3 regions of the Pseudomonas sp. AC211 genome follow, and region 1 is predicted to be linked to each of the others. Evidence: predicted binding sites of a transcription regulator. Region 1 holds the regulator's gene; each other region holds the start of a gene.
What was found. The regulator FliA, encoded in region 1, starts transcription of late flagellar genes. The targets are predictions, from matches to a motif close to CTAAAGTTTNNNNNNNNNNNGCCGNTAA.
Positions count from the first base shown of each region.

Region 2: a site for FliA is predicted at 2,646-2,673, ahead of ACZZZP_RS05610 (flagellin). Genes of this name have one in related genera too.
Region 3: a site for FliA is predicted at 2,706-2,733, ahead of ACZZZP_RS21515 (methyl-accepting chemotaxis protein). Genes of this name have one in related genera too.

Region 1 covers NZ_OZ409830.1:1,499,272-1,505,260, reverse strand. Annotated here, with positions in the region: gene ACZZZP_RS07340 (chemotaxis protein CheA) at 1-1,686, opposite strand, end outside; gene ACZZZP_RS07335 (protein phosphatase CheZ) at 1,698-2,486, opposite strand; gene ACZZZP_RS07330 (chemotaxis response regulator CheY) at 2,506-2,880, opposite strand; gene fliA (RNA polymerase sigma factor FliA) at 2,965-3,711, opposite strand; gene fleN (flagellar synthesis regulator FleN) at 3,708-4,538, opposite strand; gene flhF (flagellar biosynthesis protein FlhF) at 4,653-5,984, opposite strand.
Region 2 covers NZ_OZ409830.1:1,163,131-1,169,119, reverse strand. Annotated here, with positions in the region: gene fliD (flagellar filament capping protein FliD) at 1-570, opposite strand, end outside; gene ACZZZP_RS05615 (flagellar protein FlaG) at 650-1,012, opposite strand; gene ACZZZP_RS05610 (flagellin) at 1,094-2,554, opposite strand; gene ACZZZP_RS05605 (glycosyltransferase) at 2,957-5,989, opposite strand, start outside.
Region 3 covers NZ_OZ409830.1:4,558,970-4,564,958, forward strand. Annotated here, with positions in the region: partial or broken gene rnr (ribonuclease R) at 1-313, opposite strand, end outside; tRNA gene ACZZZP_RS21510 (tRNA-Leu) at 524-610, shown strand; gene ACZZZP_RS21515 (methyl-accepting chemotaxis protein) at 743-2,677, opposite strand; partial or broken gene ACZZZP_RS21520 (adenylosuccinate synthase) at 2,840-4,130, opposite strand; partial or broken gene ACZZZP_RS21525 (ATP phosphoribosyltransferase regulatory subunit) at 4,181-5,373, opposite strand; gene ACZZZP_RS21530 (DUF2065 domain-containing protein) at 5,406-5,591, opposite strand; partial or broken gene hflC (protease modulator HflC) at 5,702-5,989, opposite strand, start outside.

The DNA.
Region 1 (5,989 bases):
GCCCGGGGCGAAAATCAGGTTGTAGCATTCGGCTTCGCTGAGGCGGTCGGCGGCGTCTTTGTCGAGCACGCCCTTCTCCACCGCTTTGGCGCGCAAGACGTCGGGGTCCATGCCGTTGCCGTCGTCCGAAATCGACAGCAGGATGTGGTCACCCTCTTGCTGCGCCGACAGCACGATTTTGCCGCCGCGGCTTTTGCCGGCGGCTTCGCGTTTTTCCGGCGACTCGATACCGTGGTCCACCGAGTTGCGCACCAAGTGAACCAACGGGTCGGCCAGTGCCTCAACCAGGTTTTTGTCGAGGTCGGTTTCTTCACCGACCAACTCCAGGTTGATTTCTTTCTTAAGGCTACGGGCCAGATCGCGAACCAGACGTGGGAAGCGCCCGAACACTTTCTTGATTGGCTGCATGCGGGTTTTCATCACCGCGGTTTGCAGATCCGCCGTGACCACGTCGAGGTTGGATACGGCCTTGGACATGTTCTCGTCGCCGCTGTTAAGCCCCAGGCGCACCAGACGGTTACGCACCAGCACCAACTCGCCGACCATGTTCATGATTTCGTCCAACCGCGCGGTGTCGACGCGCACGGTGGTTTCCGCTTCGGCAGCCGGGCCGGCTTTATCAGCGGCGGCAGCAGCGGGCGCAGGGGCCGGCGCAGCGGCAGGTTTAGCCGGGGCGGCAGGTTTGGCCGGCTCGGCTTTCGCGGCAGGCTTGGGCGCAGGTGCAGCGGCTTTCGCCGGCGCGGCGGCGGCCGGCACTGGCGCCTGGGCAGCGGGTTCTACGAATTTGCCTTGGCCGTGCAGTTGATCCAGCAAGGCCTCGAATTCATCGTCGGTGATGTTGTCACCCGCGCCACTCGCGGCAGGCGTTGCCGCTGCTACTGGCGCGGCGGGTGTTTGCGGTTCAGCGACGGGTTCAACGAATTTGCCTTTGCCATGCAACTGGTCCAGCAGCGCTTCAAATTCGTCATCGGTAATTTCATCGCCACCACCGGCAGCAGCCGGGGCCGCACTGGCAGGCGGCACGCTGACCGGCGCAGCGGGCGCGGCCGGGGCAGCAGCGAACTGGCCCTTGCCGTGCAACTGGTCGAGCAGCGATTCGAATTCGTCGTCGGTAATTTCATCGCCGCTGGCGGCTGCTACGGGCGCTTTGGGCTCGTCGTGCAGGGCATCGAGCAGTTGCTCGAATTCGCTGTCGGTGATATCGCCAGAGGCTTCTGCCGCAGCAGGCGCCTCGGCAACGTCGGGTTCGGGTTCAGCCTCTGGTTCGGCAGTCGCAGCGGCCAATTCTGCGGCGCTCTGCGGCTCGGCCAAACGCGCCAGCGCCGCCAACAGCTCTGGCGTAGCCGGTGTCGGCGTGGTGCGTTCGCGCACTTCAGAAAACATGCCGTTGACGGCATCAAGAGCTTCGAGAACGACGTCCATCAACTCCGAGTCAACGCGCCGTTCACCCTTGCGCAGGATGTCGAACACGTTCTCGGCAATGTGGCAGCACTCCACCAGCTCATTGAGCTGGAGGAAGCCGGCGCCACCTTTGACGGTGTGGAATCCGCGGAAAATCGCATTGAGCAGATTGGAATCATCCGGGCGGCTTTCCAGCTCGACCAATTGTTCCGATAACTGCTCAAGAATTTCGCCGGCCTCTACCAGGAAGTCCTGGAGGATTTCTTCATCGGCGCCGAAGCTCATCTGTGTGCTCCCTAGAATCCCAAGCTTGATAGCAGATCGTCCACGTCGTCCTGATTGGAAGCGACGTCTTCACGCTTATCGGCATGAATCTGCGGACCTTCACCATGAGAAGGCTCTTTTTGTTGTTCTTGCTCGGCGCGCAGCACGGCATGGTCGTGCTCGATACCTGCGAAACGGTCCACTTGGCTGGCCATAAGCACCAGTTTCAGCAGGTTGCTTTCCACTTCGGTAACCAGTTGCGTAACGCGCTTGATCACCTGACCGGTGAGGTCCTGGTAATCCTGGGCGAGCAGAATGTCGTTGAGGTGCCCCGACAATTTGCTGCTGTCACGTTCGCTTCGGGCGAGAAACAGTTCGATGCGTTTGGCCAATTCGCGGAAAGCTTCGGCACCCAACTCGCGGCGCATAAAGCGACCCCAGTCGGCGCCCAGCGCAGTGGCTTCATCGTTGAGGTCGTTAACCAGCGGCGCACTCTGCTCCACCAGATCCATGGTGCGATTGGCCGCTTTCTCGGTCATCGTCACGACATAGTTCAGGCGTTCGGTGGCGTCGGTGATTTGCGACACTTCCTTGGCATGTGGAACGCGTGGGTCAAGCTGGAAGTTGACGATGGCGTTGTGCAGCTCACGCGTCAGTTTTCCCACTTCGTGGTAAAGACCACGATCACGCACTTTGTTGAGCTCATGAATGAGCTGCACCGCTTCGCCAAAATTACCTTTCTCAAGGCTATCAACGAGCTCGCGGGCATTGGATTTTAGGGACGACTCAAGGTCGCCCATGGGTAGATCGTCGTGCGCCATATTGCCCCCACGGCCGGGATCAGCCGTTAACACGCTCGAAGATTTTTTCGATCTTCTCTTTCAGCACTTGAGCTGTGAACGGCTTCACTACGTAGCCATTCACCCCGGCCTGCGCCGCTTCGATAATCTGATCGCGCTTGGCCTCGGCGGTCACCATCAGCACCGGCAGGTGCTTGAGACGGTCATCGGCGCGAACCGCACGCAACAGGTCGATACCGGTCATACCCGGCATGTTCCAGTCAGTGACGAGAAAGTCGAAGCTGCCGCTTTGCAGCATGGGTAAAGCGGTGGTTCCGTCATCAGCCTCAGCGGTGTTGGTGAATCCCAAGTCACGCAAGAGGTTCTTGATGATCCGTCGCATCGTTGAGAAGTCGTCAACGATGAGGATTTTCATGTTTTTGTCCAAGTCGACCTCCGTACAGTCCTAAACGCACCCAGCACCTGGATGCGCGTTGAATCGAGAAACTGGCAGTGCCGCTCAGCTAGCGCGCCACTCGCTCAAGCGTGCACGCAAACGAGCGGCACACTGGCTATGCAACTGGCTGACCCGCGATTCGCTGACCCCCAGCACTTCGCCAATTTCCTTGAGATTCAGTTCTTCGTCGTAATACAGCGACAACACCAACTGTTCACGTTCAGGCAGTCCAGAGATGGCCGCCGCCAATGCCGATTGGAAGCGTTCATCTTCCAGATCGCGCGAAGGCTCGAAGTGGGTAATGCCAGCGTCTTCACGCAGACCTGTGTGCTCGCCGTCCTGAAGAAGGTCGTCGAAACTGAACAAGCGGCTGCCCAAAGTGTCGCCAAGAATGCCGTAGTAATCCTCGAGACTCAATTGGAGTTCGGCCGCAACTTCTTGATCTTTAGCGTCTCTACCCGTTCGGGCTTCAATTTTTCGGATTGCGTCACTGACCATGCGACTGTTGCGGTGCACCGAACGCGGTGCCCAATCGCCCTTGCGTACCTCATCCAGCATAGATCCACGTATGCGAATGCCGGCGAAAGTTTCAAAACTGGCGCCTTTGCTGGAGTCGTATTTCTTTGACGCTTCAAGCAGACCGATCATGCCGGCCTGGATCAGATCTTCCACCTGCACGCTTGCCGGCAAACGTGCCAGCAAGTGGTAGGCGATGCGTTTGACCAGAGGCGCGTAACGCTCGATCAACTGGTGCTGGGAGTCCTGCGCCTGTGCCTTGCTATACATACGGAGCCCATTGCCTGATGTCATACGGCCGTATCAGCAAGCGGTTGCTGGACCAGACGCTCCACGAAGAACTCCAAGTGCCCACGCGGATTGGCTGGTAACGGCCAGGTGTCGACCTTCTGCGCGATGGCCTTGAATGCCAGCGCGCACTTGGAGCGAGGGAAGGCCTCATAAACTGCGCGTTGCTTCTGTACCGCCTTGCGTACCGACTCGTCGTAAGGCACAGCGCCGACGTATTGCAAGGCGACGTCGAGGAAACGATCAGTCACTTTGGTCAGCTTAGCAAAGAGGTTGCGACCTTCCTGTGGGCTGTGCGCCATATTGGCGAGTACGCGGAAACGGCTCATGCCGTGGTCGCGGTTCAGCAGTTTGATCAGGGCGTAGGCGTCGGTGATGGAAGTGGGCTCATCGCACACCACCACAATCACTTCCTGGGCCGCGCGCACAAAACTCACCACCGCATCGCCGATACCGGCGGCGGTGTCGATCACCAATACGTCGAGGTTGTCACTGATGTCGCTGAACGCCTGAATCAGGCCAGCGTGTTGCATGGGCGTGAGCTGCACCATGCTTTGCGTGCCGGAGGCTGCCGGCACGATGCGGATGCCGCCCGGCCCTTGCAGCAGCACGTCGCGCAGCTCGCATTCGCCACTGATGACGTCGGCCAGGGTGCGCTTGGCCGACAGGCCCAACAGCACGTCGACGTTGGCCAAGCCGAGGTCGGCGTCCATCAGCATCACACGCCGACCGAGGTCAGCCAGGGCCAGGGAAAGATTGACCGATACATTGGTCTTGCCGACGCCACCCTTGCCGCCAGTCACCGCGATCACCTGTACGGGATGCATACCCATGTTATCTACACACCTTGTCTAGCTCGACTGAGGCCACTTGGCTGATTACGTTCAGGCCCGGCACCGGGCCCACCTGAACGACTAAATTTCGTTACTGCCTTGCTCTACAGCGAATCAGCCTGCGCGACGCGCCGGGTTCTGGTACAGCCCGGCGAACATGTCGGCCATGGCGTCTTCACTGGGCTCCTGAGGCGCCTGCAAACTCACGGCGCGACTCACCAACTGATGACTGCGTGGAACATGCAGATCATCTGGAATGCGCGGACCGTCTGCCAGATAGGCTACCGGTAGATGCTGGCTTATAGCCAGACTTAAAACCTCGCCCAAACTGGTCGCTTCATCGGCCTTGGTAAGAATACAGCCAGTCAGACCGCAACGCTTATAGCTATGGTAGGCCGCCTTGAGCACTTGGCTCTGGCTGGTAGCGGCCAGAACCAGATAATTTTTCGATTTGACCCCACGACCCGCCAAGGTTTCCAACTGCATGTGCAGCGCCGGATCATTGCCCGGCAAGCCGGCGGTATCGATCAGCACCACACGTTTGCGCGCCAATGGCTCCAGCGCTTGGGTCAACGAGGTGCCGGGATCCACTTGCGTCACCGACACATTAAGAATGCGGCCCAAGGTTTTCAGCTGTTCCTGAGCACCGATGCGGTAGCTGTCCATGCTCACCAGCGCCACGTGTTGCGCGCCGTATTTCAAAACATAACGCGCCGCCATTTTTGCCAGTGTAGTGGTTTTACCCATACCAGCCGGGCCAACCAGCGCGATCACACCGCCCTCTTCCAGCGGCTCGACTTTTGGCGTTTTGATGGCGTGGGCCAGGTGGGCGAGAATCATGCGCCAGGCCTGACGTTGCTCGGACACTGCAGACACCCGCTCCAGCAGCACGCGCGACAATTCTGCCGGCAAGCCCATGCGTTGCAGACGACGCCACAGCGCAGCCTGTTGCGGACGGCGACTTTGCATCTGACCCCAGGCCATCGAGCCCAGTTGCACTTCAATCAGCTCGCGCAGGCCGTTCAATTCGAAACGCATGGCATCAAGGCTGCGCTGGTCGGTTGCCACCGCCTTCGCAGGTTCTGGCGCAGGCGCGGCAGCCGGTTTTGGCCGCTCTGGGCGAACGAACGAGGCCGGCAATTCTGGCGCCACGATGGATTCGTTGGCGAACAACTGGCCGTCTTTCATTTTTTCGCCGGCCACACGGGTGGCCAGATCGGCTTGCGCCGACACCAGCATCGACTGCGTGCGACGCAGCTCGTTCTCAAGCTCAGGGTTCGGCTGGCGGGCAGGCATCACCGGCGCCTGGTAGTCCAGGGCCGCGGTCAGTTCCACGCCTCCGGCGACACGGCGCGTGCCGATGATGGACGCATCGGCGCCCAGCTCATCGCGAACCAACTTCATGACTTGACGCATATCGGCGGCGAAAAAGCGTTTAACTTGCATGACCT
Region 2 (5,989 bases), 340 kb from region 1:
GGTGATGTCGTTGCCATCACCCATCTTGGTGCTGCTCAGAACCAGGCGCGAACCCTGGCTGTCGGTGACGATGGTGGCGCTCACCCCGGCGGTTTTGCCTTGGGCATTGATGGCGTCACGCACACCGGCAAGGGTGTTGTTGGTGCTGTCGACATTGACGGTCAGCGCTGTGTTGCTGCCGACTTTGATTTCCAGCGAACCGGTGTTGAATTTGGCAGTGCTGCCGCCACTGATCGCCGCAGAAGCAATTTTGCTGCTGCTGGCCAGTTTCGACACTTCGATTTTATAGCTACCCGCGATGGCACTGGCGCTGCCAGTGGCGCTAAGCGCGGTGGTGTTCGTGGAAGTCGCCGATTTGGACAGGAAGCTGGTCGGGCTGTTGAGCAGCGACAGGGCGGTTTGGAACTCGCTCACTGCGCTCTTCAACGAACCGAGCGAGGTCAACTTGGTCGTTGTTTTGGATTCGAGCTTATCGATCTGATTCTGCTTGGGCGCTTTCTCCGCCGCCACAGACGCCTTCACGATATCGTCAATATTTACGCCCGAACCAATGCCAGTTACACCAGCCATCTCGCACCTCCGTCAAAAAAACGTCCCGAATTCCCTATGGGAACGGGTATGGCGAGTTGTACTCAAGAACCGTACCAACTCACGCTTTAGCCTCGAACATGAGGCTGCGAATGTCCTCTAGGCGTTCAGCCAGCTTGAGCAATTCCTCGGAAGGAATCTGCCGCACCAACTTGCCTGAGTCCGTATCGATAACTTTGACAACAACTTCGCCGCTTGAGTCATCGACATTGAAATTCAAACCACGCTTAACCGTTTGCACGAAGGACTGAATGTCAGCAACTGCTGCATCAATACTTCCACTGTCGGCCTGAGCGTCGGAGCTGGTATCCGCACTTGCAGCGGACGCCGTCTGTTTTGCAGCCTGCTGAGCAGACCCTACCGGCACTTGCCCGTCACGAGCTTGTCTGGGCAGAGCGGCAAACCGACGTGATATTGGAAACATCCATTTTAGACACCTCACAATGGCCAAATGGGAGGAAGGGTCATCCCCTTCCTCCCACCGATTTTGGCGTCTCTTTCTGCGTTATTGCAGCAGACTGAGAACCGACTGTGGCAGTTGGTTAGCTTGAGCCAGAATCGCGGTACCAGCTTGTTGCAGTACTTGGTTTTTCGACAGCTTTGCAGTTTCAGCAGCGAAGTCGGTGTCTTTGATCCGGCTACGAGCAGCGTCAGCGTTCTCAGAGATGTTCTGCAGGTTGCTGATGGTGTTGTCGAAGCGGTTCTGTACAGCACCGAGGTCCGCACGCTGAGCATCGATGTTTTGCAGTGCGTTGTCGATTACAGCGATTGCACGTTGAGCGCCGTCAGCGGTGGAGATATCCACATCCGAAACGGTGTTCAGGTCGGCAGCCTGGTCGCCAAACACTTCAGTCGAAGTACCGGTGAGGGCGTAGGAGTTCGGCGAGTTCAACTCGACGTACCCGATCGCTTTACCACCTGCGGCACGAACATCGGTCTCGGCGCTGAAAGTACCGTCAGAACCTTGTGCAGCCAGGTTGATGGTACCGGTCGACGAAGCGCTGTCAGCACCGAAGACAATGTTTTCACCAGTGGCCGAAGTAATGGTCACCTTGTCAGTTTTCGAATCGTAGTTCGCAGTTACGTTCAGCTTACCGGCGTTCGAGTTGATCTGATCAGCCAGACCTTTGGAGTCAGTCACACCGACGATGGCAACCGATTGGCTACCTACGCTCAGCGAGAAGCTGGCAGCGCCGGAAGTAATGTTCACGTCAGCCTGTACAACGTTACGAGCCGAAGCGCTGAGGCCCGAGATGGCGCCGTCGAACTTGCCAGCAATCGATTTGGCGCTGTCGCCGGAGGTTACGGCTACGTCTTTGGTTTGACCGCCACCAACAACGGTGATGGTGTTAGCCGAGAAGCCAGCGCCGCTTGCTGCGATGCTTGCAGACACAGTGCCACCAGCAGCCGAAGCGCCGGCGCTGTCAGTGCTTGCGCCGCCACCGATCTGGTACGAACCCAGCGAGGTAGCAGAAGCATTTTTCAGCGAAACGTCGATGGTTTCGTAAGCGTTGGAACCCACTTGGAAGCTAGTGGTACCGAACGAACCGTCAAGCAGTTTGCGACCACCGAAGGTGGTGGTGTCAGCAATACGGCTCAGTTCAGCTTGTTGGGCCGATACTTCTTTTTGCAGAGCGGCACGGTCGGTGTCGCTGTTCGAGCCGTTGGCTGCCTGGATGGACAGGTCACGGATACGCTGCAGAATGTTGGTCGACTGTTGCAGCGCGCCTTCAGCGGTTTGCGACAGAGAGATACCATCGTTGGCGTTACGGGTCGCTACGTTCAGGCCGCTGATCTGGTTGGTCAGACGGTTAGAGATCTGCAGACCGGCAGCGTCGTCTTTGGCGCTGTTGATGCGGTTACCGGTGGACAGACGTTGCAGCGAGGTATTCAGCGAGTTGGACGAAGCGTTCAAGTTGCGCTGAGTGTTGAGCGATGCAATGTTCGTGTTAACTGTAAGTGCCATTTGGGCGTCTCCCGAGTACCTAGTATTTGCCTGAGCTTGCGACGTTCAGGGCCTGCAGCTCAGGCGCCCCTAGAATTCGCATTCGAAGTGTTTATCGGCGCTAGTTCTTGGAGCTTTAGCAAAATTTTCAAAAATTTTGCTGGCTGCTTGCTGAACCGGTGCAAACCGCTTCCACACTTTCTGTATCGGCACAGGCCGCAGAACTAAAGGGCTCGATGAAAATTTTTGCACGTGGCCAAGCCATCTCCAGCGCCTCGCTTACCCACCCAGCCGTTTAAGTGACGCCAATTTTCAAACAAAACCGGCACTTAGCCATCCTGGCGATCGGGCTTACTGTTTTCTGACGCGAATAAAAAAGGGGCTATCACCGCTGTGAAGCCCCTTCCAAGTACCGCGATGAGTCTAGTCCGGCATCCAGGCTTTCGCCCAATTGCGCACATTCTCGCCTTCGAGCATCCAGTCGCGACGAATAATGGTCTGCAAGTCATCGCCCATTTTCGCCGTTGCATCCAGGTCAGCCAGGTGCATGCGAATGGCGTCCATCCAGTCTTTGTAGCGGTTTTTCACCCGCGTGACGGGCAAGTCGCAGCGATAGCACACAGCATCGGTGCAGATCACCGGGAAACCGAGGAAGCCGTACTCAAGGAGTCGCAGATTACTCTTGCAGTCGTTGAACTGGTTCTGCTCCAACGGCGCTAGGGCCAGGTCAAGGTTCAACGAGGCAAGAATCGTCGGGTACTTGTCGATGGTTACGCCTGGGTAGTACTCGGTCACGTAGGGCCGCAACTTATCCGGGCACAGGCCAAAGAACACCCATTCCACTTCATCCGCCAGATCACGCACCACATCGGCAATCAGTTCCAGATCGCCCGTATGCCCTACCCCACCGGCCCACCCGACTCGCGGCTTGCGTCCAACGCGGCGCTCGCTGTTCAAACCGTTCCACCAGTTGGTCGGCAGCCGGTTCAGCACCACCCGAATATCGTCATGCATGCCGGCAAGCGCCTCGGCCAACGGCTGCGTCGACACCACGAAGCGGTCGACCAGCGTCAGCGCCTTGCGCAATGAGCGCAGCACGTCTTTGGGCATGTCCGCGCGGTGCACGCTTTTCAGCGGCAGGTTGGGCAGGTAGTCGTCCAGCTCGTACACACGGAAGGCGTTCGACAGCTGCTTGATCTCGGCCATCGATTCCAGCTGCGCATCGGTGACCTGGCGCTGGAAGATGATCACATCGCTCTGGAACCGCTCCAGCTCGACTGGGTGCAACAGGGTTTCGCTGATCACTCCATCCGCCACGCCCTCGCGCTGCATGGCGGTGAACGGCTGACGCACCCGGTAATGGCCGCAACCGCCACGATCGGCCGGGTGCACCAGAATGCGCGGCAGCGGCGCCCGCACGAAGGGTTGCCAGATGGCGCCACGAATCGGATCCAGCTCGAAGCCTTTGTTGGCCAGCGTCAGGTTCTGGTTGTAGGCCGGGTCGCGCGCCAGCAGCGGCAGCCACTTCTGGTACATCGCCGCCTGTTCACTGCGGAACCGTTTGAGCTTTTGTTCCTGCGCCAGGGTTTCAACGCCCGACTTCTGGCTGACGCTGCCCTCGTGCAACAGCACCGAGTAAGGCGTCCACACGCTCAGGTAGCCGGCTTCGCGCACCTTCAGGCACAGGTCGACGTCGTTGTACGAAACCTTGAACACCACCTCATCCAGCCCGCCAACCGCGTCGTACACCTCTTTGCGGATGATCAGGCAAGCCGCCGTTACCGCCGAATAGTTCTGCGCCACCAACAGGCGCTGCATGTAACCGGCGCTGTCGCCGGCGTCGCCAAGGAACGGATGGTCCGCCGGCCCGCTAAGCCCCAGCACCACACCGGCGTGCTGAATATGGCCGCTGGGGAACAACAGCTTGGCGCCGACGATGCCCACTTCCGGGCGCCGCGCGTGGTTGAGCAATTCGTCCAGCCAGTCTTCACGCAGAATCGCCGTGTCGTTGTTCAGCAGCACCAGATACTCGCCGCGCGCGACAGCGGCGGCCGCGTTATTAATAGCCGAGAAGTTGAACGGCCCTGGATAACGCACCACCCGAATCTGCTCGCTGTTCAACTGCTCGATGCCGGCCAGCCAGGCTTTGGCTTCTTCGGTTTCGCTGGCGTTGTCGATAATCAGCAGCTCGTAATTCGAGTAAGCGGTTTTCTCCAACAAGGTTTCGACGCAGCGTTGCAGCAACGCCAACTGGTCTTTGGTGGGTACCAAAATGGAGACCAAAGGCTGCTCGGGGTAGTCGTAGCGAATGCGGTTGAAGCCCGGCAATACGCCTTCTTGCATGGTGTGCGGCACACCGAGACGGTCGAGGTGTTCGCTGACCACCGCTGCCGAATGCAGGCGCACCTCGTCGCTGGCCAGCCAGCGCGCGAACGGCACCGCGCTGTGGCACAGCACCTCGGCGATATGGCCGACGCTGTCCAGGCCGAACGACTCAGCGCAGCGCAGCTGGAAATCCTGCAACGCCAGGCCGTCGAACTGGAACCGCAGCCCGCCCAGTTGTTCCAGTGCCTCGCGGGCAATAAACAGCGAGCGCCCGGTATACGGGTAGCTGCGCAGCAAATCGAGGTTGAAGTCGGGTTTGAAAATCGGCGAATGCGCGCCCTGCTCGCCACGGGTGTCTTCGTCGCTGTAATAGCAGCCCGTCGGCGCGGCCACGGCACGGTCCAACAACAATGCCAGCGCGTGGGGTTCCAGCGTATCGCCGGCCGGCAGCACATACAGCCAATCGGCCGTGCTGGCCACGGCGGCATCGTTAACCTGCTGCCAATCGCCATTCACCACGCGGTGCGGCGCGCCGTGCTGTTGCGCGTTCAGGCTGTCGACCGTCGCTTGCAGTGCCGCCGGTTCGGTGCCCGGCAATGCCAGCACCAGCACCTCGATGCTTGGCACATACGCATCTTGCAAGCGACGCTCGAAGGCGGCGAGCACCTGCGGCGTCAGCGTGTGCAAGTAACCGAACGTGGGCTGGCCCACGGCCTTGTTGCTCATTTCATCGACCAGACTTTGCAGAAACTCGCCGCGCGCTTGCTCAACCGGCGCCTCGACGCCCTGGCCATGGCGGCCGTACAAGCGCCGGAACAGCTCGGGGAAATTCTTGCGCTCGCGCACGCTCATGCGCTGCTCGGGGCTTTCCTGGCGGATATGCACCTGCACGGTTTGCGCTTGCACATGTTCAACCGGATAACGCGCCGACAGTTTCAGCAGCATGTCCCAGTCTTCCAGCGCTGGCAGCTCAACGTCGAAACCGCCCACTTCATCCAGCCACTGGCGCGGGTGCGACCAGGCGTTCACCGGAATGAAGTTCTGCACCAGCAAGTTGTCGCGCGAGAACGGGCCGTGCTGCGACGAAGATTGCCGCGAGATCTCCTGGCGCTTGCCGCCTTCCAGCGTTTC
Region 3 (5,989 bases), 3.1 Mb from region 1:
GAATGAGGAAACCGAAGCCATCGCGGTGACCGCTGATGCGACCGAGGATAAGGTCGAGTTTATCGACCGGCGCGTAGGTGCCACGACGGGTGTAGATCAACTGGCCGTCACGCTCCATCGCCCGCAGGCGACGACGCAAGGCTTCAAGCTGCTCTTCAGTGGTGAGGCCGAACTCTTCTACCAACTGCTCGCGGTTGGCTGGCGAACCGCGATCCGCCAGATGCTGAAGAATCAGCTCACGACTTGGGATAGGGTTTTCGTATTTTTCCGCTTCACGAGCGGCCTCGGGATCGAGGGATTGCCAATCGGCCATTAGAGAGGGTTCGCCTTATCTATATAGAGAAGTAAGTGTCTTGCGCCTATTGAAGCGCGAAAACGCTATCTTGGTCTGCTCACGTGAACGAATAAAGTTTTTTTTCACATCAGGGGTTTACAACATTCAAACTGGTCCGTATATTTCGCGCCCACAACGACGGCAAACGTTGTTGTAGTTGAAAGTACTTGAGCAATCAACGAACTCAACGCCCAGGTGGCGGAATTGGTAGACGCACTAGGTTCAGGTCCTAGCGATGGCAACATCGTGGAAGTTCGAGTCTTCTCCTGGGCACCAATTTAGACTGAGGTACTACCAACCTCAGCAACAAAAAAGACCGGCTTAGGCCGGTTTTTTTGTGCCTGCCATATGGCCAGCGGCGGCCATTAAAGAAGCCGGGAACGCCCGACCTCTCCAACGAACGCGCCGTTAAACGCGGAACTGACCCAAACTGGATTTAAGCCGCGACGCCAACCCATCCAGCACACGACCGCTTGCCGCTGTCGCCGCACCCGCTTCGGCGGCACGCTGCGCTTCTGCGTGAATAACCTCTACGCGACCTCGAACTGCATCGGCACCTTCGGCTTGATGCGCGGCCGCCTGGGTGGCCGCCTTGATTGCAGCATGAACGTCATCCACCGCCGCCTGCACCGACAACTGCAACCGCTCGCTGTCACGCAACGCAGCCAAACCTTCATTGGCCTGCTGACCCGCACGACCAATCACCGACACCGCCTCACGTGCACCTTGCTGAAGAGCAGTGATATGCGACTGGATATCGCCTGTGGACTGCTGCGTCTTACTGGCCAGCGCGCGCACCTCGTCCGCCACCACAGCGAAGCCTCGACCGGTCTCGCCCGCCCGCGCCGCCTCGATGGCCGCATTGAGCGCCAATAGGTTGGTTTGCTCGGCGATACCATGGATAACGGTCAGCACCATTTCGATTTGCTCACTCTGACGCGCCAGTCGCTCGATCACCGCCGAACCGGCATCGACGCGTGACACCAGCTCTTCAATCAAGGCGCCGACCTTCGTGGCGATTACGGCGTTCTCGTTGGCGTCCTGACGAATCGACACCACGCGCTGCAAGGCCGCCTGCATAGCGCGACTTTCAGCCTGCGCATCGCCAGCCATCACCGCCAACGCCTCGAGACTGCCGGCCACTTCATCACGCTGACGTTCAGCTGCCGCTTCGGCCGCAACGCTGCGAGTGGCCAGGCCTTTGATTTCGACGCCAGTGCTGACCGCGACCTCGCCCGCCTCACGCACGATGGGCTGCAATTCCTCGACAAAGCGATTCACGGCAATGGCCATGTCGCCAATCTCGTCGCGGCTGGTGACTTCGATGCGGCGGGTCAAATCGCCCTCGCCCGCTGCCAAATCGTTCAGCGCAGCAATCTGCAAGTGCAGCTTGCTCACCACCCGCCGCCCCAGCACGATCGCCAGCGTTAGCAACACGCAAAAGCCCACCAGCACCAAGCCCAAACCGATGCGCCATTTCAGCGTGGCGGCAGATTCCTGCACCGAGGCGCGGGCGCCATTGGCCATGCCGGCCGTTTCGGTTTGCGCGGCTTTCAGGCGCGCAGTAAGGGCGGCGGTACTTTCTGTGGCGGCGCCAGACAAACTATCAGCAACTAACTGATCACCGCTGGCAATCAGCGCAGCGAAGCGTTTGTCCAAAGCAACCAGTTGCTGCTCAACCGAGGCAGTGGACACGCCCATGAGCACCTTGCCGATCTCCACACCATTGGGGCTGATCGGTGCCTCGATGAGGTAAACGGATTTGTCGTTACGCGCAGCGTTGAGCACCTTATCAAGCGCCCGCTCGCCCTCGCCCTTCTCCATCAGTGCCTTGATCAGCGGATTCTCGCGATTGAGGTAGCGGGTCAGATGCTGGCCTTGCGCATCGTCGTACACCACGAACAGCACGTTCGGATTGCGCTGCGCACGGCGGGCAAATTCAGAAAGCGCCGGACCGTCGTTGTCCCACATCGCACGCGGCGCCACCGCTGCGAGCAGTTGGGCCATGTCATTGGCTGAATCCTTCAGATTCTGCTCAAGAGTCGCGCGCATTTGCGCCTGCTCTTCTTTCAAGCGACCGGAAAGGCCTGCCGCCAGCCGCTCCCGGGTGCGAGTAGACAACGTGCCCAGCCCGGACGAAAGCTCGCGCCCCGCCTCCTCCAATTCGGACTTAAGCCGCTGAGTGTCAGAACCCAGGCGCGTGCCCAGATCGACCTCCAGCGCACCGACCGTGCTCCGAGTTAGTGCAACGGCCACCAGGACCTGCACCAGCAGTGCAATTCCGAGTGCAATGAAGACCGGGCGCAGCAAGCGGCTACGCAAGAGAGAAACGATGGCTGACACGACAAACCTCCAATATCCGTCACCTGATGTGACGGCAACTGCTGGGATAACTTGAGCACAGCAAGTGCCATGCCGCCACACCTGACCAGACGCTCAGAAACGAAAAAGGGCCGCCAATTGGCGACCCTTTTCGTTAACCGTCGTAAGCGACGGCGCCAGCCCTTAGGCGAACGGATGACGCAATACGATGGTTTCGTTGCGGTCCGGGCCAGTGGAGATAATGTCGATCGGCGCGCCGACCAACTCTTCCACGCGCTTGATGTAGGCGCGGGCATTGGCCGGCAGCTCATCCAGGCTCTTGGCGCCCAGCGTCGACTCGCTCCAGCCCGGCACTTCTTCGTACACCGGCTCCAGGCCGATGTAGCTGTCAGCGTCGGTTGGGGCGTCGATGACCGCGCCGTTTTCGTTTTTGTAGCCCACGCAGATGCGGATGGTTTCCAGACCGTCGAGAACGTCCAGCTTGGTCAGGCACAGGCCCGAGATGCTGTTGATTTCGATGGCGCGACGCAGGATAACGGCGTCGAACCAGCCGCAACGACGAGCACGGCCGGTGGTCGCGCCGAACTCGTGGCCGCGCTTGGCGAGGAACGCACCGACGTCGTCAAACAGCTCAGTCGGGAACGGACCCGAACCAACGCGCGTGGTGTAGGCCTTGGTGATACCGAGGATGTAATCCAGGTACATCGGACCAAAGCCCGAACCGGTAGCGATACCGCCCGCCGTGGTGTTGGAGCTGGTGACGTAGGGATAGGTGCCGTGGTCGATGTCGAGCAACGAACCTTGCGCGCCTTCGAACATGATGTCTTTGCCGTCGCGGCGCATGTCGTGCAACACGGACGTCACGTCGGCCATCATCGGCTTCAGCAGCTCGGCGTATTCCATGCACTCGTCCAGGGTTTTCTGAAAGTCGATGGCCGGCTCTTTGTAGTAATTCACCAGCACGAAGTTGTGGTAGTCCAGCAACTCGCCGAGCTTGGCGGCAAAACGCTCGCGGTGGAACAGGTCACCTACTCGCAGACCACGACGGGCCACTTTGTCTTCGTATGCCGGGCCGATGCCACGACCGGTGGTGCCGATTTTGGCTTCGCCACGGGCGCGCTCACGGGCCTGATCCAGCGCCACGTGGTACGACAGGATCAGCGGGCAGGCCGGGCTGATACGCAGGCGATCGCGCACCGGAACACCCTTCTCTTCCAGCTTGATGATTTCGCGCATCAGGGCGTCAGGTGCAACCACCACGCCATTGCCGATCAGGCATTGAACGCCGTCACGCAGTACGCCCGACGGGATCAGGTGCAAGACGGTTTTTTCGCCGTTGATCACCAGGGTATGACCTGCGTTGTGACCACCCTGGTAGCGAACGACCGCAGCCGCGTGCTCAGTCAGCAGATCAACGATCTTGCCTTTGCCCTCATCACCCCATTGCGCCCAGGACGACGACATTCTTACCCATAACACTTGTCCTCTTCGAAGCTTGATGCCGGCCGCAGCCGACGGAAATCTTTAATTAGCCAACGGCGCCACTTGCCAGCGCCCATCGACGAGAACCAGCTGGCGATCGCAGCCTGCTCCTCGCGCGCAGCAGAAACTTTCCTGCCCCGGCAGCGCCTGCACAACACGCGTGTTTTGCCCGCGCAACTGGCGAACTGCCTTCCATAGATACAAATCGTGATTGTCTGGCGCCCAAACCCCAGCCTCTGGCTCGTCGAGCTGCATGGAGCCTAGCGTTACCAGGCTTTTCAGGTCGGTTTCGAAAACCGGTGGCCGGACGAGCGCGACTCGAAGTCAGCGCCGATGTCATCGTAACGGCCGCCTTGCGCGATGGACTGGCCAACACCGGGAACGAACGCCGCGAACACCACACCGGTGTGATAGTGGTAGCCGCGCAGTTCGCCGAGGTCAAAGTACAGCGGCACTTCGGGGTAGCGGCGTTCAAGCGTGTCGGCAATGGCGATCAACTCGTCCAGCGCCAGATGCACGTCTTCAGGCGCCTCGACCAGGCAGGCTTGTGCCAGGTCCAGCACTTCGCGCTCGCCGCACAATTCGGCGAGGGCGCGCAGCATTTTCTGCAATTCAGCGGGCACGTGCTCAGTGAGCGAAGCCACTTCATCGACGGCTTTTCGCTGCAGCGCATCGAAGAGCTGCTGCTCGACTTCACCGGAAAGACCCGCCGCGCGGGCAAGACCCCGGTAGATGCCGACATGACCGAGGTCGATATGCACGTCAGGAACGGCGGCGAGCTCGAGCATTTCCAGCAGCAGGCTGATGACTTCCACGTCACTGGCCGGGCTGGCATCGCCGTACAGCTCGGCGCCCAGTTGAATCGGGCTGCGCGAGGTTGTCAGCGCGCGCGGCTGGGCATGCAGCACGCTGCCGGCGTAGCACAGACGGTTCGGGCCTTCGCGACGCAACGTATGCGCGTCGATGCGAGCCACTTGCGGCGTGATGTCAGCGCGAAAACCCATCTGCCGACCGGTTTGCGGATCGATCACCTTGAAGGTGCGCAAATCCAGATCCTGGCCCGCGCCGGTGAGCAGCGATTCCAGGTATTCAATATGTGGAGTGACGACGAACTCATAGCCCCAGCGCTGGAACAGATCCAGCACCTGGCGGCGGGCCGCCTCAATGCGCGCCGCTTCCGGCGGCAGTACTTCCTCGATGCCATCTGGCAGCAGCCAGCGGTCTACCGTTGCCATTTTCGCCATTCCCTCGTTGCGGGCGGCAGCCATTAATGAAGCCAGTAAAGGAGGACTGTTCCCAGCAACATGCTGGCAAGCCCGATTAAACGTAAGTGACGATCAGACAGCTGTAAAAGCTGCATGAATGTCTCACGCCAACCTCGTGGATATAGGAACGGCAGGATGCCTTCCAGCACCAGCACTAAACACAACGCGATGCCGAGTTCCTGCCACATGGTTCCCACAGACGCAAAAAAGCCGGGAATTTCCCGGCTGACCAATCATAACACGTTTCCCTGATGGGTCACCCCGACGGACGACTAGCGTCCGCCGGAAACGACTGACATCAAGGTTTTGATTTCTCCAAATACCGGAAGAAATCGCTGCTTGGATCGAGGACCAATACGTCACGCTTGTCGGCAAAGCCTCGCGGTATGCGCGAAGGCTGCGGTAGAAACCGTAGAACTCTTTGGTCCATGCCGTAGGCTTGCGCGTAAATGGCAGACGCTTTCGCATCGCCATCACCGCGCATTTCTTCCGCCTCACGATAGGCTTCGGCCAGGATCACACGCTTCTGGCGGTCGGCATCGGCACGAATGCCTTCAGCCAACTCTTTACCTTTGGCGCGATGCTC